4 regions of the Streptomyces sp. NPDC002232 genome follow, and region 3 is predicted to be linked to each of the others. Evidence: riboswitches for the same ligand, from Rfam matches in the RefSeq annotation. Region 3 holds a riboswitch; each other region holds the start of a gene.
The links. A riboswitch is a leader RNA that binds a small molecule or an ion and turns the genes downstream of it on or off. The one in region 3 is predicted to bind cyclic di-AMP.
Positions count from the first base shown of each region.

Region 1 (6,936 bases), on a different contig from region 3:
CCTCGCCGTGGACGTGCACACCCCCGGCCAGGGCAACCTCCTCGGCCTCGCCGACCGCAACGGGCTCACCAACGTCCGGGTCGCCAACGGCGACGCGATCATCCTGCTCCGCGAGATGCTGGGCGACGCCGCCCTCGACGGCTGCCGGGTCTACTTCCCGGACCCGTGGCCCAAGGCGCGCCACCACAAGCGGCGGCTGATCCAGCCCGAGTTCCTCAGCCTCCTCGCCCCCCGGATGAAGCCCGGGGCCGTGCTGCACTGCGCCACGGACTGGGAGGAGTACGCCGTGCAGATGCTGGAGGTGCTCTCCGCGCATCCGGACTTCGAGAACACGCAGGCCGACGGCGGCTACGCGCCCCGCCCCGACTTCCGTCCCCTCACCCGCTTCGAGGGCCAGGGGCTCGACAAGGGGCACGTCGTCCACGACCTCCTCTTCCGGCGGAAGTGACGCGGAAGTGACGCGGAGCCCGTAACCGCGTCGACCGGTGTCGGTGGAGGTCGTTAGGGTCGCTCACGTGTCGAACCCTGCCCCGAGCGACCCGTCGGCCGCCGCTCCCGTCCCGCACCGGGACACCGAGGAGCCGGCCTTCCCCGCCGCCGCCGACCGTTCCCAGTGGCGCTACCGGCCCCGCCGGGCCTTCTGGCGCAGTCGGCTGGTCCGGGCGATCGCCGTGGTGACGCTGCTCGCGCTCTGCGCGCTGGTCATCCTGGCGCTGGTCCGCGAGCAGACCGGCACCCAGGGCTTCCTCGTCGGCCTGGGCCTGGCCGTGCTTCCCGTACCGCTGCTCATGTCGGCGTTCCGCTGGCTCGACCGGGTCGAGCCGGGTCCCTGGAAGAACATGCTGTTCGCCTTCGCCTGGGGCGCCTTCGCGGCCGCGCTCGTCGCGATCCTGGCGAACTCCTTCGCCGTCCGCTGGATCGCCACGGCCACGGCCGATCCGGACTCCGCCGACACCCTCGGCGCCACCGTCATCGCCCCGGTGGTCGAGGAGAGCGCGAAGGCCGCCGCGATCCTGCTGCTGTTCCTCTTCCGCAGGAGGGACTTCGGCGGTCTCGTCGACGGGGTGGTGGTCGCCGGGTTCACCGCGACCGGCTTCGCCTTCACCGAGAACATCCTCTACCTCGGCAACGCCTTCGGCGAGGACCAGGAGTTCGGCTCCTCCGGCATCGGCTCGGTGACCGCGGCGACCTTCTTCGTACGGGTCGTGATGTCGCCGTTCGCGCATCCGCTGTTCACCGTGCTCACCGGCGTCGGCTTCGGTCTCGCCGCCCTCGCGCCGCGCGGGAAGCGGCTGCGCCGGGTGCTGCTGCCGCTCGGCGGGCTGCTGCTGGCGATGGGCCTGCACGCCGCGTGGAACGGCTCGGCCACCATCGGCGGCCCGCTGGCCTTCTACGCGGTGTACGGGGCGCTCATGGTCCCGGCCTTCGGTCTGCTGACCTGGCTGGCGGTCTGGAGCCGGCAGCGCGAGCTGCGCACGATATCCGGGGAGCTCCCGGCCTACGCGGCGGCCGGCTGGCTCGCCCCCACCGAACCGCTCGCGCTGTCCTCGATGCGGGCCCGGCAGATGGCCCGCTCCTTCGCGGCCCGGACGTACGGCCCGCCGGCCGCGCGGGCGGTCGGCGAGTACGAGTCCTTCGCGACGACCCTCGCGTTCCTGCGGGACCGGGCCCGCCGGGGCACGGCGGGCCCCGACTTCCCGGCCCGGGAGCAGGAGCTGCTGCACCACCTGTGGCAGCGCCGCGCGGTGGCGTCCCCGGCGCTGACGTACGCGGCGCGGGCCACGGGCCGGGCCTGGGCGCCGCCGCAGTATCTGGACTACGACGGCTACAACCCCTACCGCAGTTAGACGGCGGAGGCCTCGGTCAGGAGCGTCAGCTCGGCCTCGGTGAGGGTGAGGCCGGCGGCGGCGACGAGCGCCGGGAGCTGCTCGACCGTGCGGGCGGAGGCGATCGGCGCGGCGACGGTCGGCCGGGCGGCGAGCCAGGCGAGGGCGACGGTGGCGAGCTCCGCCCCGTGCGCCTCGGCGACCGTGTCGAGGGCGGAGAGCACGGCCCGGCCCCGCTCGGTCTCCAGGTGCCCGGCGGCCCCGGAGGCGCGGACGCTGTCGACGGTGGCACCGGGGCGGTACTTGCCGGTGAGGAAGCCGGCCGCGAGCCCGTAGTACGGGACGGCCGAGAGCCCGGCCCGCTCGACGGTCTCCAGGAGCGGGCCCTCGTAGGTGTCGCGGGAGACCAGGTTGTAGTGCGGCTGGAGGGCGACGTACCGGGCGAGGCCCTCGGCCTCGGCGAAGTCGAGGGAGGCGCGGAGCCGCTCCGGGGAGATGTTGGAGGCGGCGACGGCGCGCACCTTGCCGTCCTTCACCAGCTGGTCGAGGGCGGTGACGATCTCCTCGACGGGGACGGACTCGTCGTCGAAGTGCGTGTAGTAGAGGTCGATGTGGTCGGTGCCGAGACGGCGGAGGGACTCCTCCGCGCCCGCCTTGATGGTGGTGGCGGACAGGCCCTTGAACTGGGGGTGGGCGCCGACCTTGGTGGCGACGACGATGTCGGAGCGGTTGCCCCGGGAGGCGAGCCAGCGGCCGATGACGGTCTCGGACTCGCCGCCCTCGTTGCCCTCGGCCCAGGCGGAGTAGACGTCGGCGGAGTCGACGAAGTTGCCGCCCGCGGCGGCGTAGGCGTCGAGGACGGCGAAGGACTGGGCCTCGTCGGCGGTCCAGCCGAAGACGTTGCCGCCCAGGGCTATCGGGAAGACGTGGAGGTCGGAGCTGCCCAGCGGGCGGAGAGAGGTCATGTGTCGCTCAACCGCTCCCGCCGCCGGGCCTATTCCGGGTCCGCTCAGAGGCTGAGGCCCTTGGAGCGGAGCCAGGCCGCCGGGTCGATGCCGTCGCCGCCGGACGTGTGGACCTCCATGTGGAGGTGGGCGCCGGTGACGTTGCCGGTGGCGCCGACGCGGCCGATCGTCTCGCCGGTGCCGACGGTCTGGCCCGCGCCGACCAGCATGGACGAGAGGTGGCAGTACCAGACCTCGGTGCCGTCCTCCAGCTCCAGGACGATCCGGTAGCCGTAGGAGCCGGACCAGCCGGCCGACTTCACGGTCGCGCCGTGGACGGCCTTGAGCGGGGTGCCCGTGGGGGCCGCGAAGTCGAGGCCGGTGTGGTGGCCGGAGGACCACATCGAACCGGACTGCATGTAGGTGGCGGTGAGCGTGTACGAGGACACCGGCAGCGAGTAGCTCGCGGCGAGCTTGGCGAGGCGCTCGGCCTCTGCCTTCGCACGCGCCTCCGCCTCGGCCTTCGCCTTGGCCTCCGCCTCTGCCTTCGCCTTGGCCTCGGCGGCGGCCTTCTGCGCGGCGGCCTCCTTGGCCACGGCCTCGGCGGCGGCCTTCTCGGCCGCGGCCTTCTCCGCGGCGGCCTTCTCGGCGGCGTCGGCGGAGGCCTGCTGCTGCTCGGCCTGCTGGAGGATGCGGGCGCGCAGGGCCTCGCCGGCGGCGGGAGCGGCGGTGGCCGCCCGCTCGGCCTGCCCGGTGCTCTCCTCGGCCGCGGTGGCGTAGGTGGCGGTGGTCAGCGGGTTCGGGTTGGCGCGGGCCTCGCTGACGGGCGCACTCTGCTGCTCCGGGAGGAGGGCGGCGACGCCGGGGATGTCGTGGGCGTCCGGCAGGTCGATGTCCGGGAGGTCCGGCAGGGATATCGCCACCGGGGGCTTGTCCTGCGCGGTGGCGAGGCCGCCCGCGCCGACGGCCGCGATCACGCCGACGCCGAGGACGGTGGAGGAGCGGGCGAAGTTGGAGCGCTGCTTGACGACCCGGTGCCGGCCGCCGGAGCGGCTCTCGGCGCGGAGGGAGCCCTCGGTGGGGTTCCACTCGGTGTCCGGGGCGGAGGGAGCCGCACCGCCACCGAAGGCGTCGAAGGGGGCTTCGGGTGCGGGGGTGTTGGACGCCACGGGTGGGGGCGCTCCTTTCCTTCCTTCTCGCCTACCGGGTTAGCTGACGGGTTCGGAGCAGGAAGGTCTCCTACGGGCTCGACCGCACGCGTGCGTGGTCCGCACGGGTGCGAAGGGGCCCGATTCACCCCAAGTGGTGGTTCCCCGGTTCCTTTTCAGGATTCGGCGCGTGCGCACGGTGCCGTCTCTTGCGACGGCTGGGACGACCGCGCTGCGTTATCGAACGTTAATAGACAGGGGCTCCCGATTCCAAGCCGTTCCTCTTGATCATTCACGGGATTGGGGGGTAATAGCCTGACTTGACCGCCCTTCAGGGACAGGAGGCCAAACCCCCGCGATCTGACGTTATGTCAATTGTTATCGCAGTGACACCCTCCGACTACGCCTGGTGACCGGGCCCTCCGGGGGCCACCACGGGCATCGTCCGGCGCCGCTCCGGCTGCCCCGTCGCCGGACGGCTCACCGCCAGCAGCGCCAGGTCGTCGGTCGCCCCGCCGCCCGTGTGCAGCCGCACGTCGTCCACCAGCGCGTCGAGCAGTTCCTCGGGCCCCGGGAAGATCCGCCCGTCGAGCCGCGCCGCCGGATCGTAGAAGACGCCCTGCCCGTTCCGCGCCTCCGAGAGGCCGTCCGTGTAGAACAGCAGCGTCGCGCCCGGCGGGAACGGCCGCGCCTCCCCCCGGTCCGGCCACGCGGCCAGCTCCCCCATGCCGAGCGGCAGCGCCGCCTCCCCCGGCTCCAGCACCTCCAGCCGGCCGTCCGCGTACAGCATCAGCGGCGGCGGGTGACCGCGGTTGACGACCCGTACGAAACCGTCGAAGGTCCCGCTGCCGTCCGCGCGCGGGATCTCGGCCAGGACCGCCGTGGTGAACCCCTCGAAGGCGTCGAGCCCGTCCCGGCGGGTGCCCTCCCGGGCCAGCGCCCGTTCGAGCCGCTGCGCCACGCCCTCCAGGGTCCGCTCCTGCTCGGCCGCCTCCCGGAAGGCACCGATGACCACGGCGACGGCCTCGACCGCGTCCATCCCCTTGCCCCGCACGTCCCCGACCACGAGCCGCACCCCCTGCGGGGTGTCCTGGACGGCGAAGAGGTCCCCGCCGATGAACGCGTCCGCCTGCGCCGCCTCGTAGCGCGCCGCGCACTGCAACCCGCCGATCCGCTCGGCGGGCGTCGGCAGCACCGCCTTCTGCGCGGTCTCCGCGATGACCCGCGCCGAGGCGAGCCGCTCGCCGCTGCGGCGCACCACCCGGTTGATGAGGACGGCCAGCGCGGAGACGGTGAGGACGGTCAGGGTCTCGGTGAGCGCCGCCACCTCGTCGACGGTGTCGTTGTAGGCGTGCAGCCCGACGGAGGCGAGGACGGCCGCGATCCCGGTGATCACGGTCGTCAGCGTGGAGAAGAAGGGCGCGGCGATCAGCGGGGCGGCGGAGAAGAGCGGCGCCGCCGTGTACTGGGCCGGTGTCGCCACGTCGAAGACGACACCGCCCACGATGATCAGCGGGGGCAGCGCGCGGATGAACCGCCGGGCACGGCCGGGCTCGGAGCGGCCCTCGCCGCCCCGCCGTCCGCCGCCCGCCGCTCCTAGGGGGTGCCCCACCTGTGCTCTCCTGCCCGGTCCGACCGGCCGCGGTCCGCACCGCGCCCTCCCAGGGTGGCCGCCGCGGCCGACGGCGGCGACTTCCACGGGGCCGACTGGCGTACGGGTCAGCCGGCCGCCAGCCGGCCGCCCCGGGCGAGCAGCGCCATCGCCGCCGCGCAGGTCAGGCCCACCGCGCACAGCACGAGCCAGGGCGCCGCCGACCAGCCGGTGACGTCGAGCAGCGCGCCCGTGCCCAGGTTCCCGAGGGTGATCCCGACCCCGCAGACGGTGTTGTAGAGCCCGTAGTGGGTGGCGACCCAGCGGCCCCGGGACAGGGCGACGACGGTGTCCATCTCGTACGGGTAGAGCACCGCGTTCGCGACGGACAGCACGGCCGCGCACAGCAGCAGCCCCACCAGGCCGCGCCCCAGGACGGCCGGGAGCAGGAACGCCCCGCCCATCAGGGCCAGCCCGAGCACCAGACACCGCTCCCGGCTGAGGCGGCGCCGGCACCAGGCCGTGATCCGCAGCTGCCCGGCGAGCGCGACGAGCGCCGAGACCACGAACAGCGCGGTCGTCGCCGCCGTACCGCCCGCCGCGAGCGGCAGCGCCAGATAGACCTGGAAGGACAGCACGTACGAGCCGGTCATGGCCAGCGAGAACAGCCAGAACGTCCGGTGCGCGAGGACCGTGCGGAACTGCCCCCGCAGCTCCCTCGGCGCCTCGGCTGTCCGTACGGGCAGATGCCGGAGCTGTACGAGGGTCAGGCCGGCGAACAGCACCGCCGCCACCGCGCACGTCAGCCGGAACGACACCCCCGTCAGGGCCACCCCGACGAGCGGCCCGAGCAGGATGCCCGCCTGGTAGTAGGTGTTGAAGAGCGCGAAGGCCTCCACCCGGCGCTCCTCCCCGGCCTCCGCCGCGAGACAGGCCCGCACGGCCGGGTTGAACAGCGCTCCCGCGAGGCCGGTCGCGAGCGAGGCGGCGATCAGCATCGGCAGCGACTGCGCGAAGGCGAGCGCCCCGAAGCCGACCGTCCGCAGCGCGCAGCCGGCGACGATGAGCGGCTTGAACCCGAGCCGGTCGGCGAGCGCCCCGCCGACGAGGAACATGCCCTGCTGGGAGAGGTTCCGGGCGCCGAGGACGAGGCCGACGGCCCAGGCGGCCATGCCGAGCCCGTCCGCGAGATGCGCGGCCAGGTAGGGCATGAGCATGTAGAAGCCGAGGTTGATGGTGAGCTGGTTGAGGAAGAGCAGCCGGACGGCCGGGTCGAAGGTGCGGCTCTGCTTCCAGATCCCGCCCTTGGCGGGCGCGGTCGCCGTGGTCACGAGGCCCGCCCCAGGACGCGCCGGGTCCAGCCGCTGACCGTGTCGTCGGAGACGTACGCGGCGGGGTCCTCCCGCACGGGGCCGTCGAGCAGCCCG
Region 1 is NZ_JBIARV010000006.1:729,369-736,304, reverse strand. It holds gene trmB (tRNA (guanosine(46)-N7)-methyltransferase TrmB) at 1-448, shown strand, start outside; gene ACFYXU_RS31595 (PrsW family intramembrane metalloprotease) at 516-1,847, shown strand; gene ACFYXU_RS31590 (aldo/keto reductase) at 1,844-2,791, opposite strand; gene ACFYXU_RS31585 (M23 family metallopeptidase) at 2,836-3,939, opposite strand; cyclic di-AMP (ydaO/yuaA leader) riboswitch at 3,953-4,117, opposite strand; gene ACFYXU_RS31580 (PP2C family protein-serine/threonine phosphatase) at 4,319-5,530, opposite strand; gene ACFYXU_RS31575 (MFS transporter) at 5,638-6,840, opposite strand; gene ACFYXU_RS31570 (PLP-dependent cysteine synthase family protein) at 6,837-6,936, opposite strand, start outside.
Region 1: linked by a shared signal. The riboswitch ahead of ACFYXU_RS31585 (M23 family metallopeptidase) and the one ahead of ACFYXU_RS24825 (peptidoglycan DD-metalloendopeptidase family protein) in region 3 are both predicted to bind cyclic di-AMP.

Region 2 (6,936 bases), on a different contig from region 3:
GCGGCCCAGGCGTAGTCGAGGCCGTTGATCTGGAGCTTCTCGTTGCAGTCCACGTGGCCGCGGGGGCCGAGCGGCAGACCGAAGCGGGAGAGCGCCGGGTTCGGCTTCACGCCGGCGGTCCAGACGATCGTGTTGGAGTCGACCTCGAGGCCGTTCTTCAGCACGACGTGGCCGTCGACGCAGGAGTCCATGGAGGTCTCGAGGTAGATCTCGATCCCGCGGCTCTCCAGGTGCTCCTTGCCGTACAGGCCGAGCTTGGGGCCCACCTCGGGGAGGATCTTGTCGGCCGCGTCGACCAGGACGAAGCGCATGTCCTCGCGCGACACGTTCTGGTAGTACTTCGCGGCGTCGCGGGCCATGTCCTCGACCTCGCCGATGGTCTCGGCGCCGGCGAAGCCACCGCCGACGAAGACGAAGGTCAGCGCCTTGCGGCGGACCTCCTCGTCGGTGGTCGAGTCGGCCTTGTCGAGCTGCTCGAGGACGTGGTTGCGCAGGCCGATGGCCTCCTCGATGCCCTTCATGCCGATGCCCTGCTCGGCGAGGCCGGGGATCGGGAAGGTGCGGGAGACCGCGCCCATGGCGATGACCAGGTAGTCGAACGGCAGGTCGTACGCCTCGCCGACGAGCGGCGCGATCGTGGCGACCTTGCGGTCCTGGTCGATGGTGGTGACCCGGCCGGTGAGCACCTCGGCTCCGCGGACGACGCGTCGCAGCGGGACGACGACGTGACGCGGCGAGATGCTGCCGGCGGCGGCTTCGGGGAGGAAGGGCTGGTAGGTCATGTACGACCGCGGGTCGACGACCGTGACGGTCGCCTCCGCGTAGCGCATCTTCTTGAGGATGCGCCGAGCTGCGTACAGGCCTACGTACCCGCCGCCTACTACGAGGATCCTGGGACGCTCCGTGGTGCTCATGGCATCGAGTATCCACCCCTCCCCAGGGGGGTGCTCGTGCGCCCCTTCACAAGCTCTCCGGACACCTCTGCTACACTCCGCCGCCCACGTGATCCACATCATGGTCCTGCAAAGGAACCGGGGTGCACTGGCGAACGTTGTTCACCCCTCGTGAACTGGCCTGGAGAGCGCCCGTTAACGCTGAAGCGGAGCCCTGGTTCACACGATGGAAACAGCGAGCGAATCGGGGCCCGCGCCTGCGAAAGGGCCCTGCGGCGCCCCTCGAAGGGCCTAAAGACCCTCCTCGGGCACCGACAGGGCCCTTTTCCTTGTGAAGAACTTCACGAACCTTTTCCGACGGGGTGTCGCCGGAGGGGTCGATAGCCGCCCGCTATGCCACGGATAGGGCGATCCCATCGAGAATGTCGTGCTCGCTGACGACGACCTCGCGGGCTCCGACGCGCTCCACGATCTCCCGCAGGACGAGCGCCCCGGCGATGATCACGTCGACCCGGCCGGGGTGGATGACGGGGATCGCGGCCCGCTCGTCGTGGGTGGAGGCGAGGAGCCGCTCGGTCACCTCGGCGACCTGCGCGGCGGAGATCCGGGAGTGGTGGACCTTCTCGGAGTCGTACTCCGGGAGCCCGAGGGCGATCGCGGCGACCGTGGTCACCGAGCCGGCGAGCCCGACGAGGGTGTCCGCCGTGTCGATCGGCACGGTGGCGGCGGCCAGGTCGAGCGCGGCCCGGACGTCGGCGCGGATCGCGGCGACCTCCTCGGCGGTCGGCGGGTCGTGGCGGACGTGGCGCTCGGTGAGCCGGACGCAGCCGATGTCCACGGAGCGGGCCGCCTCGACGTGCCGGTTGCCGACGACGAACTCGGTGGAGCCGCCGCCGATGTCCACCACCAGCCGCCGGTCGTCCCCGTGCAGCTCGCCGGTGGCGCCGGTGAAGGAGAAGGCGGCCTCCTGGTCGCCGGTGATGACCTCGGGCTCGACGCCCAGGATCTCCACGACGCCGTCCACGAAGTCCTGGCGGTTCTCGGCGTCGCGGGAGGCGGAGGTGGCGACGAAGCGGAGCCGCTCGGCGCCGAGCTCCTCGATGACCCGGGCGTACGCGCGGCAGGCCGCGAAGGTCCGCTCCAGGGCCTCGGGGGCGAGCCGCCCGGTCTGGTCGACGCCCTGTCCGAGCCGGACGATCGTCATCCGCCGGTCCAGCTCGACGAGCTCGCCCGTCTCCGGGTGGAGGTCCGCGACGAGGAGGCGGATGGAGTTCGTACCGCAGTCGATTCCGGCGACCCGGGTCACGCGGACCCCTCCTTCTGCTCCTTCTGCTCCCCGCACGGCGTGACGCACGGGCCCTTCGCCCACCACTCCGGCAGCATCGCGAGCGCCTCGTCGCCGAAGGGGTTCACGCCCGGGCCCGCCACCAGCGAGTGACCGACGAGGACGTGCAGGCACTTGACGCGGTCCGGCATGCCGCCGGCGCTCGGGAAGCCCTCCAGGACCTCGATGGCGTCGCGGCGGGCGAGGTAGTCCTCGTGCGCGGCCCGGTAGGCGTCGGCGAGCTCCGGGTCGGTGGCGAGCCGGGCCTGCATCTCCTTCATGACCCCGTTGGCCTCCAGCGTGCCGATGGCCGAGGCCGCCCGGGGGCAGGTCAGGTAGTACGTGGTGGGGAACGGCGTGCCGTCGGGGAGCCGGGGCGCGGTCTCGACGACGTCCGGGTTGCCGCACGGGCAGCGGTGCGCGATGGCGCGCAGGCCGCGGGGCGGGCGGCCGAGCTGGAGCTCGAAGGCCGCGATGTCCGTCTCGGTCGGCGCGGTGCTCTCGGTCTGCGGAGGGGGCGTTTCCATGTCTGCCTTGGTCTGCCTTGTTCGTGTCGCGGAGGGGTCAGGGACGGTCGGCGTGGTCGACGCCGTCCCAGAGGTTGTCGTACCAGGGGCGGTCGGCCGCGCCCTGGTCGGCGCGGGGCCGTTGCTCCGCGTCGGGGTCGTTCACGGTGAAGCCGGTCTCGCCGGGGAGGACGTAGTGCAGGTGCTCGCGGGCGAGGCGGCGGACGTAGGCCGGGTCCTGGAGGCGCGCCTTCTCGTCCTTCAGTTCCTCGACCCGCCGGGCGGCCTCGGCGGCCCGGCGCTCCTGCTCGGCGATCTCGCCCTGCTGGGAGACGTAGCTCCGCATCGGGTAGGCGAGGGCGACGACGAGGGAGCAGACCACGAGGGCGAGGAAGGCCGCGCGGCCGGTGAGCCGGGAGCGGCGGGCCTGACGGCGGGTCTGGGAGCGGTAGACACGTGCGGCGGTCTGCTCGCCGAGCAGTCTGATCCGGGTCGCGGTCGAGAACCGGTCCCGGTCCTTCGCGGCCATGTCGTGTCGCCTCCCCTGTTCACGCGTACGTCCCCGCACACGGTACGGGACCGAGTGCGGGGACGGACGGAACTACCGGGTGTGACGCTGTCAGCCCTTGAAGCGCGGGAAGGCGCTGCGGCCGGCGTACACGGCGGCGTCGTCGAGGATCTCCTCGATGCGCAGCAGCTGGTTGTACTTGGCGACGCGGTCCGAGCGGGCCGGGGCGCCGGTCTTGATCTGGCCGCAGTTCACCGCGACGGCGAGGTCGGCGATGGTGACGTCCTCGGTCTCGCCGGAGCGGTGGGACATCATGCACTTGAAGCCGTTGCGCTGGGCCAGCTCGACGGCGTCCAGCGTCTCGGTCAGCGAGCCGATCTGGTTGACCTTGACCAGGAGGGCGTTCGCGGTGCCCTCCTCGATGCCGCGGGCGAGGCGCTCCGGGTTGGTGACGAAGAGGTCGTCGCCGACGATCTGGACCTTGGCGCCCAGCTTGTCGGTGAGGACCTTCCAGCCGGCCCAGTCGTCCTCGTACAGCGGGTCCTCGATGGAGACCATCGGGTACGCGGAGACGAGCTCCTCGTAGTACTCGGTCATCTCGGCGGCCGAGCGGGACTTGCCCTCGAACTCGTAGACGCCGTCCTTGTAGAACTCGGACGCGGCGACGTCGAGCGCGAGCGCGACGTCGGTGCCCGGGGCGTAGCCGGCCTCCTTGATGGCCTCGATGATGAGGTCCAGGGCGGCGCGGTTCGACTCGAGGTTCGGGGCGAAGCCGCCCTCGTCGCCGAGGCCGGTGGAGAGGCCCTTGCGCTTCAGGACGGCCTTGAGCGTGTGGTAGATCTCGGCGCCCCAGCGGAGGGCCTCGGAGAAGGACTCCGCGCCGATCGGGGCGATCATGAACTCCTGGATGTCGACGTTGGAGTCGGCGTGCGACCCACCGTTGAGGATGTTCATCATCGGAACGGGCAGCAGGTGCGCGTTCGGGCCGCCGAGGTAGCGGAAGAGCGGGAGGTCGCTGGCCTCGGAGGCGGCGTGCGCGACGGCGAGGGAGACGCCGAGGATGGCGTTGGCGCCGAGCGAGCCCTTGTTCTCCGTGGCGTCCAGGTCGAACATGGCCTGGTCGATCAGGCGCTGCTCGGTGGCGTCGTAGCCGACGAGCTCCGGGCCGATCTGCTCGATGACGGCGAGGACGGCCTTCTCGACACCCTTGCCCTGGTAGCGGTTGGGGTCACCGTCGCGAAGCTCGATGGCCTCGAACGCACCGGTGGAGGCGCCGGACGGAACAGCAGCACGGCCGGTGCTGCCGTCGTCGAGGCCGACCTCGACCTCGACCGTGGGGTTGCCTCGGGAGTCCAGGATTTCCCGGGCTACGACGACGTCGATGGACGGCACGAGCATCTCCTTCTGGGATGTGACGCTGGATGTGACGCAAGGTCGGTGCAGGGTCGCTCGGCCTTGCGACACGAGCCTAACCGGCCCGGAGGCTCCCGCCCGCCGCGCGCCCGCCCCCTGGGACGAAAAAGGACCCGAGGGCACCCATCCCGGGACGAAGGACCCGGGATCTACTGGGCGGTAACACTCGGAACCGTCAGCTTTCCCTCACGGACGCGGGACCGTCGGCCTCTCCGTAATAAGGGGAGAGCGCGGTACGGGGTCTCCCCCCGACAAGGGGAGACCCCGGTCCGGCGCGCACGGGGGAAGGGCGCGCCGGACCGGGGTGGTCACCGCGGGAGGGTCGTCGGGGCCGCGTGAGCCGCCGGACTCACGCGAGCCGCCGGGCTCACTTCAGGTGGAGCTGCTGACCCGGGTAGATCAGGTCGGCGTTCTCGACGACGTCCTTGTTCAGCTCGAAGAGCTTGGCCCAGCCGCCCTTGGTGCCGTGCGCCTGAGCGATCTTGGAGAGGGTGTCGCCGGCGGCGACCTTGTACTCGCCGTCGCCCTTCTTGACCTTCTTGCCGGTGGGCGTGGTGACGGTCTTCTTGGCGTCGGCCTTCGGGGCCTGGCGCTGCTCGCTGCGGCTGGTCGGCTGCTCGGCGCGGCGCTCCTGCTGCGGGGCGGCCTGCTGCTTCGGCGCGGCCTGCTGCTGGGGCTGCTGCTGCGGGGTCTCGGCGGAGCCGCCGTCGTAGGAGGCGCCCGAGAGGCCGACGCCGCAGTTCGGCCAGGCACCCTTGCCCTGGCCGGCGAGGACCTTCTCGGCCACGGCGATCTGCTGGTCCTTGGAGGCCAGGTCGGCGCGCGAGGCGTAGGAGGTGCCCCCGAAGGCGGCCCAGGTGGAGTTGGTGAACTGAAGGCCGCCGTAGAAGCCGTTGCCGGTGTTGATGGACCAGTTGCCACCGGACTCGCACTGGGCGACGGTGTCCCACTCGGCGGACGTGGCGGCCGAGGCGGTGCCCGCGCTCAGCAGCGGGGCGGCGACGGCGACACCGGTGACGCCGACGAGCGCGGCGACCTGGGTGGCCTTGGAGGGACGACGGTGTTTGCCCTTGGCGGAAAACAGCATGGAGATTCTCCTCACCGACGCCTGTGAGGTGAGCTGTCGGGTTCGGGCCGGAAAGTTGCCCGGCCGCGTGTCCTAGCACGCGGCTTCACCCCAAGCCGGTCGTCGGCCGTCTGTCTCGACGGCCGGGCCCGGCACTTACCTTGGGTCCCCCACTCCTGCCTTCGGCGCTTGCGCGACGACTGTTCCCATCGGCCGACGGCAGGATTCGGCGATTCGGACGACGGGGCCCGCGGTGGCGAGCGGTGACGACCGTAGACACAGACCCACCGGAAGTTCAAAGAGGCCCATTGCGGAAAAATCGACCTTACTTGCCTTCCGGTGGGCGGCGTTTGTGCAGGTGGGGGCCAGCGGGAGCAGAGTGCGCGGACGTGACACGCCAGTTGGGGCGAAGAGACCCATGTCTCACTTGCCCAGAACCGGACATAAGGCCGCGAACTAACCTTCCTTCGCCGTCGAACCCGCCGTCAGGTCAAGGCTCTGACCAGGCAGGATGAGGTCCGGATCGGTGCCCACCGTCCGGCGGTTGGCGTCATAGAGGGCGGTCCAGCCTCCGGAGAGTTCGTTCTTCTGTGCAATTCGGGACAGGCTGTCGCCCGGCCGCACGGTGTACGCGCCCGAAGCGCCCTGACTGTCCGTTACGTCCGAATTCTTCGCGTCGTCAGTCACCAGCGTGGCGTCCACCTTCTCCGCGGGCTGGTCCGGGGAGTCGGTCGCGTCCGAGGCGTGGCGGCCCGATTCGGCCGAACTGTCCGGCTTGCCGGACTCCTCCGGGGCGGCGTCGCCCCGGTGCTTGCCGGTGCCCGGCGTGGCCGACGGAGCGTCACCCTTCGGCGTCTCGGACGAATCAGGCGTACCGGGCGTAACGGACGCGTCGGGCATGGCCGGGGTCGCGGGGGTCGCCGGGGTGGCGGGCTCGGCCGGAGCGGCGGAGGTCGCCGGGGCGGTCGGAGCGGTCGGCTTCGCGGGGGTCGTGGGCGTGGCGGACCGCTCGGGCGTCGCCTCGGAGGTCTTGGGGGCGGCCTGGGCGTCCGGGGTCCGGTTGGACTCGGGGAGCGGGCCGCCGGGAGTCGTCGGGACGGCGAGCGGGCCGGGATCGACCCCGGTGGCTCTGCCGTCGTTCTTCAGGCCGGCGATCGGGGCGCAGGTGGCCCACTCCTCGCTGCCCTTGGCCAGTGCCTTCTCGGCCACCGCGATCTGCTGGGCGC
Region 2 is NZ_JBIARV010000008.1:294,694-301,629, reverse strand. It holds gene ACFYXU_RS35255 (NAD(P)/FAD-dependent oxidoreductase) at 1-914, opposite strand, end outside; gene ACFYXU_RS35250 (exopolyphosphatase) at 1,285-2,199, opposite strand; gene ACFYXU_RS35245 (DUF501 domain-containing protein) at 2,196-2,744, opposite strand; gene ACFYXU_RS35240 (septum formation initiator family protein) at 2,782-3,252, opposite strand; gene eno (phosphopyruvate hydratase) at 3,343-4,629, opposite strand; gene ACFYXU_RS35230 (transglycosylase family protein) at 5,012-5,731, opposite strand; cyclic di-AMP (ydaO/yuaA leader) riboswitch at 5,735-5,908, opposite strand; gene ACFYXU_RS35225 (transglycosylase family protein) at 6,167-6,936, opposite strand, start outside.
Region 2: linked by a shared signal. The riboswitch ahead of ACFYXU_RS35230 (transglycosylase family protein) and the one ahead of ACFYXU_RS24825 (peptidoglycan DD-metalloendopeptidase family protein) in region 3 are both predicted to bind cyclic di-AMP.

Region 3 (6,936 bases):
CCCACCAGGCGATCTTCGCGGGCTTCCTGCCGACCCCGGCGGCTCAGGGGCCCCATCCCCGGCTGTTCGCGGCCCGCTTCGCGGGCAGCGAGTCGACGGCGGACGGGACCTGGGTCCACGACACCCCGGACTTCGTGTCCGCGCTGGCGGGCGCGGGCTACCGGACGGTGTGCGTGGGCGGCGTCGGGTTCTTCGACAAGCGGCCGCCGCTCGGCTCCGTGCTCCCCGGTCTGTTCGCGGAGAGCCACTGGGAGCCCTCGTTCGGCGTCGCCTCCCCCAGCTCCTTCGAGTCCCAGGTCGCGTGCGCCGAGGAGGTCGTCGCGGGGATGCCGCGGGAGGAGCGCCTGTTCCTCTTCGTCAACGTGTCCGCGCTGCACCAGCCCAACTGGTTCCATCTGCCGGGCGCGACCCCCGAGGCCGGCGACTCCCGGGAGACCCACGCGGCGGCCCTGGAGTACGTCGACCGGCACATCGGGCGGCTCTTCGCCGCGATGAGCAGCCGTCGCCCCTGTTTCGCGATCGTCTGCTCCGACCACGGCACCGCCTACGGGGAGGACGGCTTCACCGGACACCGGCTGGGGCACGAGGTGGTGTGGACCGTGCCGTACGCGCAGTTCGTCTTGGCCGGTCCCGAGAGCGAGGTCGCGGCATGAGCGACACCGCCCACCCGCTCCCGAGCGACCTGCCCCGCCCTTCGCCCGGCGACGTCCAGCGCCCTTCCCCGGGCGACGCCGCCCGTCCTTCCCCGGGCGACGTGCCCCGCCCGTACCGCAGCTACGTCTACGCCTATCCGCACAAGACGGCGTACCGCGCGCTCCCCGAGCGCCCCGGACTGGCCCAACTCTGGGCCGGGGAGCCGAAGGACGCCCTCTACCGGCAGGCCATCGCCGTCCGCGAGGCCCTCGGGGACACCGCGCCGGTGCGGTTCGCGACGGCCGCGTTCGGCGGCGGCACGCCCACCTTCCTCACCGCCGCCGAGCTGGAGCGGCTGTGCGACATCGCCGAGAAGCGGACGGGGGTGGACCTGCGGGCGGTGCCGCTCTCCGTGGAGACCTCCCCGGCGACCGCGACCGCGGACCGGCTGGCGCTGCTGGCGGACCGGGGCGCGACCCGGCTGAGCATCGGCGTGCAGACCTTCGTGGACGCGGAGGCGCGGGCGGCGGTCCGGCCGCAGCACCGCGCGGACGTCGAGGCGGCGCTCGGCCGGATCCGGGACACCGGCGTGCCCGTGCTGAACATCGACCTGATCTACGGCATCGACGGCCAGACGGAGCGGTCCTGGCGGGTCTCGCTGGACGCGGCCCTCGCCTGGCGGCCCGAGGAGCTGTATCTGTACCCGCTGTACGTGCGCCCGCTCACCGGCCTCGGCCGGATCCAGGACCCGGCGGCGGCCGACCGCGCGTGGGACGAGCACCGGCTCCGGCTCTACCGGTACGGCCGGGACCACCTCCTCGCGCACGGCTACGAGCAGGTGTCGATGCGGATGTTCCGCCGGGCGGACGCCGGCCCCGCGGGACCCGACGACTACGCCTGCCAGACGGACGGCATGATCGGCCTGGGATGCGGCGCCCGCTCGTACACCTCGGCGCTGCACTACTCCTTCGACTACGCGGTGGACATGCGGGAGATCCGCTCGATCATCGACGCGTACACGGAGACGGAGGACTTCTCGCGCGCCGAGGTCGGCCGGGCGGTGGACGCGGACGAGGCCCGGCGCCGTCATCTGCTCCAGTCGCTGCTCCAGGCCGAGGGCATGGAGATCGCCGGGTACGAGGAGCGGTTCGGGTCCTCCCCGTTCGCGGACTTCGGTCCGGAGCTCGCCCGCTTCGGGGAGTACGGCTGGCTCGCGGACGCCCCGGCGGGCCTGCTGCGGCTGTCGCCCGAGGGGCTCGCGCACTCGGACGGGCTCGGCCCCGAGCTGTTCTCCCCCGCGGTACGGGCCGCGATGGCCGCGTACGAGACGAAGTAGGCGGCGCCCGTGGACCTCACCGTGCTCTACCGGGGGCCGCTCGCCTCCTGCGACTACGACTGCCCCTACTGTCCCTTCGCCAAGCGCCGGGACAGCCGGGAGCAGCTGCGCGCGGACCGGGCCGCGCTCGAACGGTTCACCGGCTGGGCCGCGGACCGGACCGAGGACCGGCTGCGGATCCTCTTCACCCCGTGGGGCGAGGGCCTCGTCCGCTCCTGGTACCGGCGGGCGCTGGTCGAGCTGTCCCGGCTGCCGCACGTGGAGCGGGTGGCGATCCAGACCAATCTGAGCTGCCGGACCGAGTGGCTGGCCGAGGCCGACCCGGAGAGCGTGGCCCTCTGGTGCACGTACCACCCGGGGGAGACGCCGCGCGAGCGGTTCCTCGGCAAGTGCCGGGAGCTCGCGGAGCGGGGCGTCCGGTTCAGCGTCGGGGTGGTCGGGCTCCCCGGGCACCGGGACGAGGCCCGCCTGCTGCGGGCCGCGCTGCCACCGCACGTCTACCTCTGGGTGAACGCGGCCGAGGGCCACACGTACACCGACGCGGAGGCCGAGGACTGGACGGAGCTCGACCCGCTGTTCCCGTACAGCCGGCATCCGCACCGCTCCGCGGGGCTGCCCTGCCGCACCGGCGAGTCGGTGATCTCGGTGGACGGCGAGGGGACGGTGCGGCGCTGCCACTTCGTCAGGGCCGAGCTGGGGAACCTGTACGACGGCTCGTACCGGGCCGCGCTGCGTCCCCGCGCGTGCCCCCTCGCCCGGTGCGACTGCCACATCGGCTACGTCCACCTGGAGACGCTGCCGCTGTACGACGTGTTCGCGGGCGGGGTCCTGGAGCGGATCCCCGCCGCGCTCCCGGCCGCCGGAGGCTGAGGCCTACAGCGGCAGGAGGTCGGGGCGCTTGGCCTCGACGTGGTCGCCCGAGCTCTCGCCCCGCAGCCGGCGCCCGATCCAGGGCACCAGGTACTCCCTGGCCCAGTGGATGTCGTCGCGGCGCACCTCCAGCGTGCCGCGCGGCGGGACCGGCGGCCAGTGCTGGTCCGGGTCGGCGGGCACCGGCAGGCCGACGACCTGGGCGGCGCGCAGGGCGACCCGGGTGTGGCCCTCGGGCGAGAGGTGCAGCCGGTCGTCGTCCCAGGCGCGCCGGTCCTGGACGGACCTCAGCGACCAGAGGTCGAGGACCGGGCAGCCGTAGCGGTCCGCGATGGCCCGGACGTGACCGTTGTACGTGGCGATCTTGCCGCGCAGGTGCTTGAGGAGGGCCACGCCGCGGGTGTCGAAGCCGGTGGTCACCATGACGGTGCCGACGGCGGAGGAGAGGTCGGCGACGGCGCGCTCGAAGCGCTCGGCCACCTCGTCGGGGTCCGTTCCGGGGCGGATGATGTCGTTGCCGCCCGCGCAGAAGGTCACCAGGTCGGGGGCGAGTTCCTTCGCCCGCGGGACCTGTTCCGCCACGATCTGGTCGAGGAGGCGCCCGCGTACGGCCAGGTTGGCGTAGCGGAAGCCGTCGTGCTCCGGCAGCTGGTCGGCGAGCAGGACCGCGAAGCGGTCCGCCCAGCCGACGTACGTCCCGTCGGGCCCGGGGTCTCCGACGCCCTCGGTGAAGCTGTCGCCGATCGCCGCGTACGACCCGAATGCGTTCTTGTCTCTTGATCTCGAATCGTCTGCCACGGGAGCACATCCTTCACCTTTCCGTGTGACCTACGCGACCGTAAGGAGGGGTTGACGACGGGTGACATATGCCACCGATAAAGATTCCCCCAAAACGGAATACGCCTCAGGCCCGGCACATGAGTGCCGGGCCTGAGGCGGTGCGAGGCGCCGAGGGGCTCCGAAGGAGCGTCAGATGTTCACGCCGTGCTGACGGAGGGCCGCCAGCGGGTCGATGTCGGAGCCGTACTCCGGGCCGGTCCGCATCTCGAAGTGCAGGTGCGGGCCGGTGACGTTGCCGGTGGCGCCGGAGAGGCCGATCTGCTGGCCGCCGGTGACGGTCTGGCCGGCGGAGACGGAGATCGAGGACAGGTGGGCGTACTGCGAGAAGGTGCCGTCGGCGTGCTGGATGACGACCTGGTTGCCGTACGCGCCGCCGTCACCGGCGGAGTAGACGGTGCCGGGGCCCACCGCGACGACGGTGGTGCCGGTCGAGGCGATGAAGTCGACACCGGTGTGGTAGCCGGAGGACCACATGGAGCCCGAGGCCTTGTACGCGGTGCCGGTGCCGCCGCTGACCGGGGCGACCCAGCCGGAGGAGGAGGTCGTGCCGGCCGAGGAGGACGACGCCGGGGCGGACGCGGGGGCGGCGGCCGGGGCCGAGGAGCGCTCGCTGCTGCGCGAGGCGCGCGGGGTGTCGCCGTTCTTGCCGGTGCTCGCCTCGCTCTGGTGCGCGGCGGGCTCGGCAGTGCCCTTGGCGCCGAGGGTGAGCTTCATCCCGGGCAGGATCAGCGCGGGGTCCTCGCCGACGACCTGACGGTTGTCCTGGTAGAGCTTCTGCCAGCCGCCCTTGACGTGGTGCTCGGCGGCGATCTTCGAGAGGTAGTCGCCCCGGACGACGGAGTACGTCTTCGGCGCGGCCTTCGTGGTGGTGGGCGCGGCCTGGACGGCGGCGGCCTTCACCTGGGCGACGGCGTGGGCGGGAGCGGCGGCCGGGGCGGCCTGCTCGGCGGCGTGGGCGCCGGTGGCTCCGAGGAGCGGGAGGGCGACGACGGCGCCGCCGGTGCCGGCGGCGGCGATGCCGCGGGTCAGGCGGCTGGACTTGACGCGGCGGTGCTTACCCGATGCGGGCATGGCGAATTCCTCTCCGGCGCCTGCGAGGTGAGCTGTCGGGTTCGGACTGGAGATGTCCGGCCGCGTCTGCACGCGACTTCACCCCGAGCCGTCCTTCTTCGAGGGATCGGCGTAGTACCTGGGTCCCCCGCTCCTGCCTCGTACGGGTGAGTGTGGAATCCGGTCGGTGGCAGGATTCGGCGGTCCGTCCGGAAGTGAGCGCGACGCTAGACGAGTGGGGTCGGGGCGAACAAGCCGCGAATTCCACGCACTCCGGGATCGCGGGTCGTCCGGCCGGAATTCCGGTCACCCTCCGTGGATGACGGTCCTTCGATCTCCCTTTTCCCGGGGGTATTTGGAAAAGACGATCAGGCACGGTCCGTCACGTTTATGACGCTGCTCACGCGCCGATCCCCATCTCCCCTGCAACCGGGGCGGGTTACCGCTAAACCCTCAATACGGACAGATCACCCATTCCCGTCCGAGGGGGTGCGTGCCCGGGTCCGGGAAAGAGATGATTGCCCCAGGAACCGATCTACAGAACAGGAGCAGCCGTGACGCAGCAGCTGCCGCAGGTCCCGCCCGCCGATGCCGCCGAGCCCGAGCTCGCGGGGGTCCGCAACTTCCGGGACGTGGCCGGCCTGCCGACGGCGGACGGGCGCGCCGTCCGCCCGGGCCGCCTCTTCCGCAGCGGCCACCTGGCCCACGCGACGGAGGACGACGCCGCCTTCCTCGCCTCGCTCGGCCTGCACACGGTCTTCGACTTCCGCAACGAGTCGGACCGGAAGGTGGAGGGCGCGGACGTCGAGCTGCCCGGCGTGCGGAACGTGAACATACCGCTCAGCGACCCGGCCGACGGCAAGGAGTTCTGGAAGCTGGTGCGCGGCGGCGAGATCGCGCAGCTCCGGGAGATCCTCGGGGACGGCAAGGCCGCCGCCCGGATGACCGACTCGTACCGGAGGATGATCGTCGAGCGGACCCCGGAGCACAGCCGGATCCTCCACTCCATGGCGGAGGAGAGCGTCCCGGCCCTGATGCACTGCGCGGCCGGGAAGGACCGGGCCGGTCTCGGCATCGCGATCACGCTGCTCGCGATCGGCGTCGAGCGGGAGGCGATCGAGGCCGACTACGTGAAGTCGAACGACCCGCACCGCCGCTACAACGTGCGCCGCAGCTCCGTCGCCGAGGACGCGATGTCGCCCGAGGTGATGGAGCTGCTGAGCCCGCTCTTCGACGCGCGGGTGGAGTATCTGCGGGCCGCCTTCGAGACGATCGAGACGACCTGGGGTTCGGTGGACGCCTACCTCGCCGACGGCCTGAAGCTGGCCCCGGAGACCCGGGAGCGGCTGCGGGAGCTGCTCCTCACGGAGGCGTGAGGAGCCGGAGCGCTACCGGTTCTGCCCGCCCAGCGTGAAGAGCAGGTAGAGGAAGCCGGCGAAGAGGTGGCCGGCGACCAGATAGGCGAAGAGCCGGAGCACGAGCCCCTTGGGGAACTTGCCGTCACCGCGCTCTTCGCCGGTGACAGGTGCGGACTTCTCGGACATGTCGTTCCTTTCTTGAAGAATCGTCATGGAGTGAACGTCACGGAGCAGGCGTCACGGATGGTCAGCTCCGATGCGGCGTCCCGTCGCCGAAGCACAGCTCGGCGACGGGACTCTGCATCAGGGTGTGGACGAAGAGCAGCTCGGCTCCGCCGGGTGTCGCGGCGCCGATCCGGTGCGGCGTCAGCGAGTCGAAGTGCGCGCTGTCCCCGGGATCGAGGACGTGGACGGCCTCCCCGAGCGCGAGCCGCACCCGCCCCTCCAGGACGTGGATCCACTCCTCGCCGGGGTGGACGCGCACGATGTCGGTCCGGGTGGCGTACGGCACGTGGACCCGCAGGCACTGGAGCGCCCGGCCCGCGCCGCCCGCCTGGCGGTAGATCCAGCCGTCGGCCTCCACCGGTTCGGAGCGGCCGGCCCGGACGACCGGATCGCGCTCGGGCGGCGCCTCCCCCAGGAGCTCGGAGACCGTCGTACCGTAGATGCGGGACAGGGCGAGCAGCATCGGCAGCGAGGGCTGCCGGTTCCCGGTCTCCAGGCGCGAGAGGTGGGCCGGCGAGAGACCGGCCCGCTGGGCGGCGGCCTCCAGGGTGAGGCCCCTGCGGCGGCGCAGGGCCCGCAGCTGCGGGGCGACGTCGGGCAGGACGCCGGGAGTGACGGGGTCCG
Region 3 is NZ_JBIARV010000005.1:393,556-400,491, forward strand. It holds gene ACFYXU_RS24805 (STM4013/SEN3800 family hydrolase) at 1-653, shown strand, start outside; gene ACFYXU_RS24810 (STM4012 family radical SAM protein) at 650-1,969, shown strand; gene ACFYXU_RS24815 (STM4011 family radical SAM protein) at 1,979-2,839, shown strand; gene ACFYXU_RS24820 (SGNH/GDSL hydrolase family protein) at 2,843-3,637, opposite strand; gene ACFYXU_RS24825 (peptidoglycan DD-metalloendopeptidase family protein) at 3,809-4,750, opposite strand; cyclic di-AMP (ydaO/yuaA leader) riboswitch at 4,755-4,942, opposite strand; gene ACFYXU_RS24830 (tyrosine-protein phosphatase) at 5,284-6,105, shown strand; gene ACFYXU_RS24835 (DUF6126 family protein) at 6,118-6,273, opposite strand; gene ACFYXU_RS24840 (helix-turn-helix domain-containing protein) at 6,335-6,936, opposite strand, start outside.

Region 4 (6,936 bases), on a different contig from region 3:
GACGTGGCGACCACCTGTCTGGGCCAGGCCGCGTCCACGGCCGCCGTCCTGCTCGCCGCCGGCACCCCCGGCAAGCGGCTCGCCCTCCCCGGCGCCCGTGTCACGCTCCGTCAGCCGGCCATGGACGAACCCCTCCAGGGGCAGCCGAGCGACCTGGACATCCACGCGCGCGAGTTGCTGCGGCAGCGCGCACTGGTGGCCGGGATGCTCACCGAGTACACCGGGCGGAGCCGGGAGCGGATCGACGCCGACATCGACCGCCTCACCGTCCTGGACGCCCCGGCGGCCGTCGCGTACGGCCTGGTGGACCAGGTGATCACGAGCCGGCGCGACGCCGGCGCGGCGTGGTGAGCCGGCCGTGGTGCCCGAGCCGCCGCCGCTGCCCGCACTGACCCGGGCCGAGGGCGAGTTGGTCGACGCCTACCTCGAAGTCGTCGACCTCCTGGGGAAGATCAACCCGTCCAGGAGCACCCACACCTACGGGGCGCTGAGGGCGGCTCAGGCCCTGGTGGGACGCGCGGTGGCGCTGCGCGAGGCCCTGACGCTCATGCACGCGCGGGGCGAGAGCGAGGTGCACGCGGACACCCTGGCGCGCGCCCTACGGGTCTTGGACGGAGAGCGCCGGACCGGTCGCGTCACCGTCCCGGACCCGCGTGCGAGTTGACATTCCGGCATGTCGTGTCGAGGTCCGGACGGCCGACAGAGGGAGCGGAATCGCTCCCCCGTTCGGCGTAGTCGACGAGTCGACAAATGTGCGGGGTGAGTTGCACAACAGGTGTACGCATCTGGCGGAACCAGTCATTCCGTTGCTGGTGCGGGGCTCGTCGGCGACCCCTCCGACGATCACGAAAGCTGCCTGTCCACCTGAATGGATCAGTCGTGAGGAGCCTCACATATCGCCGTTTCAGCTCGGATTTCACCCTCGTTGTGGGTCAAGATCCCTGTCGACGACAAGCCCCCGCCATCCGAGGCGGGGCGGTCCGGGCGGACGCCGAGTCCTGCCGCTGTCCCGGATGTCTGGTCGACAGGAGTGGATCGGCAGGAGTGGAGGACCCGAGCAGTACGGGACGTACGCGCTGTTTCCGCAGCGAGGACGTCCCTTGGGGTGAAGCCGCAGCCGCGGCCGGGCATCTTCGCCAGCCCGAACCCGACAGGTCATCCTTCGCAGGCGGCTGACGAAGGGTTGCGCATGACTGCGCAGATGCACGTCCCGTCCCTGCTGTCCCGGGCCGGAGCCGTCTCGGCTCTCACCCTCGCCGCCGTCGGCGGCACGATGCTCGCACCGGGTGCGGCGTCGGAGGCCCAGGCAGCCACGACATACGCGAACAAGGCACTGAGCGTCGCCGCGTCCAAGAAGGGGGCTCCGTACCGGTACGGAAGCTCCGGACCCACGAGGTTCGACTGCTCCGGTCTGACGCTCTACGCGTACAAGAAGGCGGGCAAGTCGCTGCCCCGCACCGCGCAGCAGCAGTACAACAAGACCCGGCACATCTCCGCGTCCGGCAGACAGAAGGGGGACCTGGTCTTCTTCCACTCGGGCGGGAGCGTCTACCACGTGGGCATCTACGCCGGAAGCGGCAAGATCTGGCACTCGCCCAAGACGGGATCCTGGGTGAAGCTCGACAAGATCTGGACGTCGAAGGTCTCCTACGGCCGCGTCCGATGAGGCCCGCCGGGCACTGAGCGGTCCCGGGGTGCGGTGGCGCCGCCGCACCCCGGGACCGGGGCGTCAGGCGTACGAGGCGGCCGCCCGGATCCACGGGAGGGTGACCCAGACCGTCTTGCCGCCCTCCTCGGTCGGAGTGACCGAGAGCCGGCCGCCCGCCTCGGCGGCCAGGGACCGGATGATGACCATGCCCCGCCCGTTGTCCTGCTGGACCGCCGCCGGGAGCCGGCGGGGCCACCGGGGGTGGCTGTCCGTGACCCCGATGTGCAGCCGCTCCTCGCGCTCCAGGCGGACGTCGACCGTGAAGGTCGGCGACTGGCCGAAGGTGTGCACGACCGCGTTCGTCGCCAGCTCCGAGACCATCAGACGGATCGCGTCCACCAGGTCGTCGGCATCGTCGAGGCCCCACCCGTCGAGGACCTCGGCGACATAGCGCCGGGCCGTGGACACCGACGCCGGGTCGCTCGGCAGCGTGACGGATGCTTCCTGATGGTCTGCCATGGCGACGCTGTCCCTTTCCCGCCGGGGCTTCGGCCCCGGATCGCGCTTCGCGTCAGAGTCCCACCGATCCTGCCGCTCCGGCGGGCGTTCCACCAAGATATGTCCCATCTGTCGCCCGATGCGGTGAACTCTGCTGCCGATGAACGAGCTTGGGAATCCCGACGGGATGTCAGACGGTCGGCGCGGTCCGCAGGATCGTCTCCACCGCGCGCCCGATCTCCGCGTCCGACAGATCGGCCCGCGCCGTGAGGCGCAGCCGCGAGATGCCGTCCGGGACGGACGGGGGCCGGAAGCAGCCCACCGCGAGGCCCTGTTCGCGGCAGTCCGCAGCCCAGCGCAGCGCCGCCTCCGGGGAGGGCGCGTGGACCGAGACGACGGCAGCGTCGGGCCGCGCGGCGGTGAGCCCGGCCCCCGTGAGCAGCCGGTGCAGGGTGGTGGCGACCGCACGTGCCCGCCCGGCGAGGTCCGGCTCGGCGGCGATGAGACGCAGGCTGGCGAGCGCGCCGCCCGCGGCGGCCGGGGCGAGCCCGGTGTCGAAGATGAAGGTGCGCGCCGCGTTGACCAGGTGTTCGATCACCCGGGCCGGGCCGAGGACGGCGCCGCCCTGGCTGCCGAGGGACTTCGACAGGGTCAGGGTGGCGACGACGTCCGCGTCGCCCGCGAGCCCGGCCTCGTGCGGGGCCCCGCGCCCGCCGTCGCCCAGGACGCCGAAGCCGTGCGCGTCGTCGACGACCAGTCCGGCGCCGTGCGCGCGGCAGGCGTCGGCGAGCTCACGCAGCGGGGCCCTGTCGCCGTCGACGGAGAAGACGGAGTCGCTGACGACCAGCGCCCGGCGCCCCGGGTGGGCGTCCAGGGTCTTGGCGACGGCCTCCGGGTCGGTGTGCGGGACGACGGCGGTCTCGGCGCGCGCGAGGCGGCAGCCGTCGACGATCGAGGCGTGGTTGGAGGCGTCGGAGACGATCAGGGCGTCCCGGCCCCCGAGCGCGGTGAGCGCGGCGAGGTTCGCGGTGTAGCCGGAGGAGAAGACGAGGGCCGCCTCGAAGCCGCAGAAGTCGGCGAGTTCGCGCTCCAGACGGGTGTGCAGCCGGGTGGTGCCGGTGACGAGCCGCGAGCCGGTGGCCCCGGCGCCCCAGCGCCTCGCCGCCTCGGCCGCCGCCTCGGTGACCTCGGGCCGGCGGGTGAGGCCGAGGTAGTCGTTGCCCGCCAGGTCCAGGAGGTCCGACTCGGCCGCGCGGGGCCGCAGCGTCCGCACGAGCCCGGCCTCGGTCCGGCGGCGCGCCTCGGCGTCGGTCCAGTCGAAGGCGGTGCGGCGCGGGCCCGCGGCCCGCGCGTCGTCGTCCCGTGGCATGCGGCGATCCTTTTGTAGGCAGCGCACAGACCCTAACCGCAGGTGGCCGAGGTCGGGATGTGGTCATCCACACACCTCGATCGGGGGCGTTTGTTCAGATCCTCCTTGGCCCGGGGGCGGGCGGTAGGCAAGGATCTCGGGTTATGGACCTCCTGAACACACTGGTGGAGAAGGGGCTGCGGCGCGAGCTGCCGACCCGTGAAGAAGCGCTCGCCGTCCTGGCGACCTCCGACGACGAACTGCTCGATGTGGTGGCGGCGGCCGGGAAGGTGCGCCGTCAGTGGTTCGGGCGCCGGGTCAAGCTCAACTACCTGGTCAACCTGAAGTCCGGTCTCTGTCCCGAGGACTGCTCGTACTGCTCGCAGCGGCTCGGTTCGAAGGCCGAGATCCTCAAGTACACGTGGCTGAAGCCGGACGAGGCCTCGCAGGCCGCGGCGGCGGGTGTCGCGGGCGGCGCGAAGCGGGTCTGCCTGGTGGCCAGCGGCCGCGGTCCGACGGACCGGGACGTGGATCGTGTCGGGAAGACGATCGCGGCGATCAAGGAGCAGAACGAGGGCGTCGAGGTGTGCGCCTGCCTCGGTCTGCTCTCGGACGGCCAGGCGGAGCGGCTTCGGGAGGCCGGCGCCGACGCGTACAACCACAACCTGAACACCTCCGAGGCGACGTACGAGGGCATCACCAAGACCCACACGTACGCCGACCGGGTGGACACGGTGCAGAAGGCGCACGCCGCCGGTCTGTCGGCCTGCTCGGGTCTGATCGCGGGCATGGGCGAGACCGACGAGGACCTGGTCGACGTCGTCTACGCGCTGCGCGAGCTCGACTCCGACTCGGTGCCGGTCAACTTCCTGATCCCCTTCGAGGGCACCCCGCTCGCCAAGGAGTGGAACCTCACCCCGCAGCGCTGCCTGCGGATCCTCGCGATGGTCCGGTTCGTCTGCCCCGACGTCGAGGTGCGGATCGCGGGCGGCCGTGAGGTGCACCTGCGCTCGATGCAGCCGCTGGCGCTGAACATCGCGAACTCGATCTTCCTCGGCGACTACCTGACCAGCGAGGGCCAGGCCGGCCAGGCCGACCTGGACATGATCGCGGACGCGGGCTTCGAGGTGGAGGGCGCGGGCACGACCACGCTGCCGAAGCACCGCGCGGACGCCCTCGCGGCGGCCGGCGCGGCGGGCGGCTGCGGCTCCGAGGCCTCGGCCGGCTGCGGCGGGCACGGCGAGGAGGGCGGCGGCTGCGGCCCGTGCGGCGGCCACGCCGCTCCGGCGGCGCCCGCCGCGAGCGAGGCCCGCACCGACCTGGTGGCCGTGCGCCGCCGGGGCGCCGGCACGGATCTCGCGCCGAATGCCTGACGGCGGCCCCCTCGGCACCGGCGAACTCCTCGCCCTGGACCGGGCGCACGTCTGGCATCCGTACGGCCCCATGCCGGGCCGGTCGGAGCCGCTGGTCGTCGCGTCCGCGTCCGGGGTGCGGCTCCGGCTCGCCGAACCCGCCGAGGGCCGGACCGAGTTGATCGACGGCATGTCCTCGTGGTGGTCGGCCGTCCACGGCTACAACCACCCCGTGCTCAACGACGCGGTGAGCGGCCAGCTGGAGCGGATGAGCCACGTCATGTTCGGCGGACTCACCCACGAGCCCGCCGTCCGGCTCGCCGCCCGGCTCGTGGAGATCACCCCGGAGCCGCTGCGGCACGTCTTCCTCAGCGACTCGGGTTCGGTCTCCGTCGAGGTCGCGGCCAAGATGTGCCTTCAGTACTGGCGGTCCCTGGGCCGCCCAGGGAAGCAGCGGCTCCTCACCTGGCGCGGCGGCTACCACGGGGACACCTGGCAGCCGATGTCCGTGTGCGACCCGGAGGGCGGGATGCACGAGCTGTGGACGGGGGTGCTCCAGCGGCAGGTCTTCGTGGACGCGCCGCCCGCCGCGTACGAGGAGTCGTACGCGGAGCTGCTGCGGGCCCGGATCGCCGAGCACGCGCACGAGCTGGCCGCGGTGATCGTGGAGCCGGTCGTGCAGGGCGCGGGCGGGATGCGCTTCCACGACCCGGCGTACCTGCGGGTGCTGCGCGAGGCCTGCGACGCGCACGACGTGCTGCTGGTCTTCGACGAGATCGCGACCGGTTTCGGCCGGACGGGCACGCTCTTCGCGGCCGACCAGGCCGGGGTCTCCCCCGACGTGATGTGCGTGGGGAAGGCGCTGACCGGCGGATACCTGTCGATGGCGGCGACGCTCTGCACCGGCCGGGTGGCCGACGGGATCTCGCGCGGCGAGGTCCCCGTCCTGGCGCACGGGCCGACGTTCATGGGCAATCCGCTGGCGTCGTCGGTCGCCCTCGCCTCGATCGACCTGCTGCTCTCCCAGGACTGGCAGGTCGAGGTCAAGCGGATCGAGACCGGTCTGCGGGACGGGCTCGCCCCGGCGGCCGGTCTCCCGGGCGTCCGCGAGGTGCGGGTGCTCGGCGCGATCGGCGTCGTCCAGCTCGACCACGAGGTCGACATGGCGGCGGCGACGCGCGCGGCGGTCCGGGAGGGCGTGTGGCTGCGTCCCTTCCGCGACCTGATCTACACGATGCCGCCGTACGTGACCGGCGACGAGGACCTGGCCCGGATCTGCGCCGCGGTGCGGGCGGCCGCGGCGGAGGGCTGACCCCGGACGGGACCGCGCCTACGGGACCGCGCCCCCGTCGGCGCGGTCCCGCCCGGGCGCCCCGTGCTTCCGTGAGAGCCGCCCCGTACCTTCCGTGAGAGAGGAACCTTCATGAGCGTCATCGTCGTCAGCGGCACCGGCACCGAGATCGGCAAGACCGTCGTCACCGCGGCCGTCGCCGCCGTCGCCACGGCCGCCGGGAAGTCCGTCGCCGTCCTGAAGCCCGCCCAGACCGGCGTCGGGCCGGACGAGCGGGGCGACGCGGACGAGGTCGTGCGGCTCTCGGGCGCCGCGGCCTCCGCCGAACTGGGCCGCTTCCCCGAGCCGCTGGCCCCCGGGACCGCCGCCCGCCGGGCGGGGCTCGCGCCGGTCGGTCCCCGGGAGGTCGCCGAGGCCGCCCGGAAGCTGGCCGAGGGCCACGACCTGGTCCTCGTGGAGGGGGCGGGCGGGCTGCTCGTCCGCTTCGACGAGGAGGGCGGCACGCTCGCCGACGCCGCCGCGCTGCTCGGGGCCCCGGTCCTGGTGGTGGCCCCGGCCGGGCTGGGGACCCTGAACGGGGTGAGCCTGACGGCCGAGGCGCTGCGGGCGCGCGGGATCGCGCAGCTCGGCGTGGTCGTCGGCAGCTGGCCGGACGCCCCGGACCTCGCGGCGCGCTGCAACCTCGGGGACCTGCCGGAGGCGGCGGACGCTCCGCTGCTCGGGGCCGTACCGCAGGGGTCCGGGGCGCTGGACCCGGCGGAGTTCCGGGCGGCGGCGGGCGGCTGGCTGGCACCGGCGC
Region 4 is NZ_JBIARV010000003.1:129,275-136,210, reverse strand. It holds gene ACFYXU_RS13245 (ATP-dependent Clp protease proteolytic subunit) at 1-351, shown strand, start outside; gene ACFYXU_RS13240 (hypothetical protein) at 359-664, shown strand; cyclic di-AMP (ydaO/yuaA leader) riboswitch at 980-1,186, shown strand; gene ACFYXU_RS13235 (C40 family peptidase) at 1,190-1,666, shown strand; gene ACFYXU_RS13230 (ATP-binding protein) at 1,730-2,167, opposite strand; gene ACFYXU_RS13225 (8-amino-7-oxononanoate synthase) at 2,337-3,515, opposite strand; gene bioB (biotin synthase BioB) at 3,659-4,867, shown strand; gene ACFYXU_RS13215 (adenosylmethionine--8-amino-7-oxononanoate transaminase) at 4,860-6,158, shown strand; gene bioD (dethiobiotin synthase) at 6,270-6,936, shown strand, end outside.
Region 4: linked by a shared signal. The riboswitch ahead of ACFYXU_RS13235 (C40 family peptidase) and the one ahead of ACFYXU_RS24825 (peptidoglycan DD-metalloendopeptidase family protein) in region 3 are both predicted to bind cyclic di-AMP.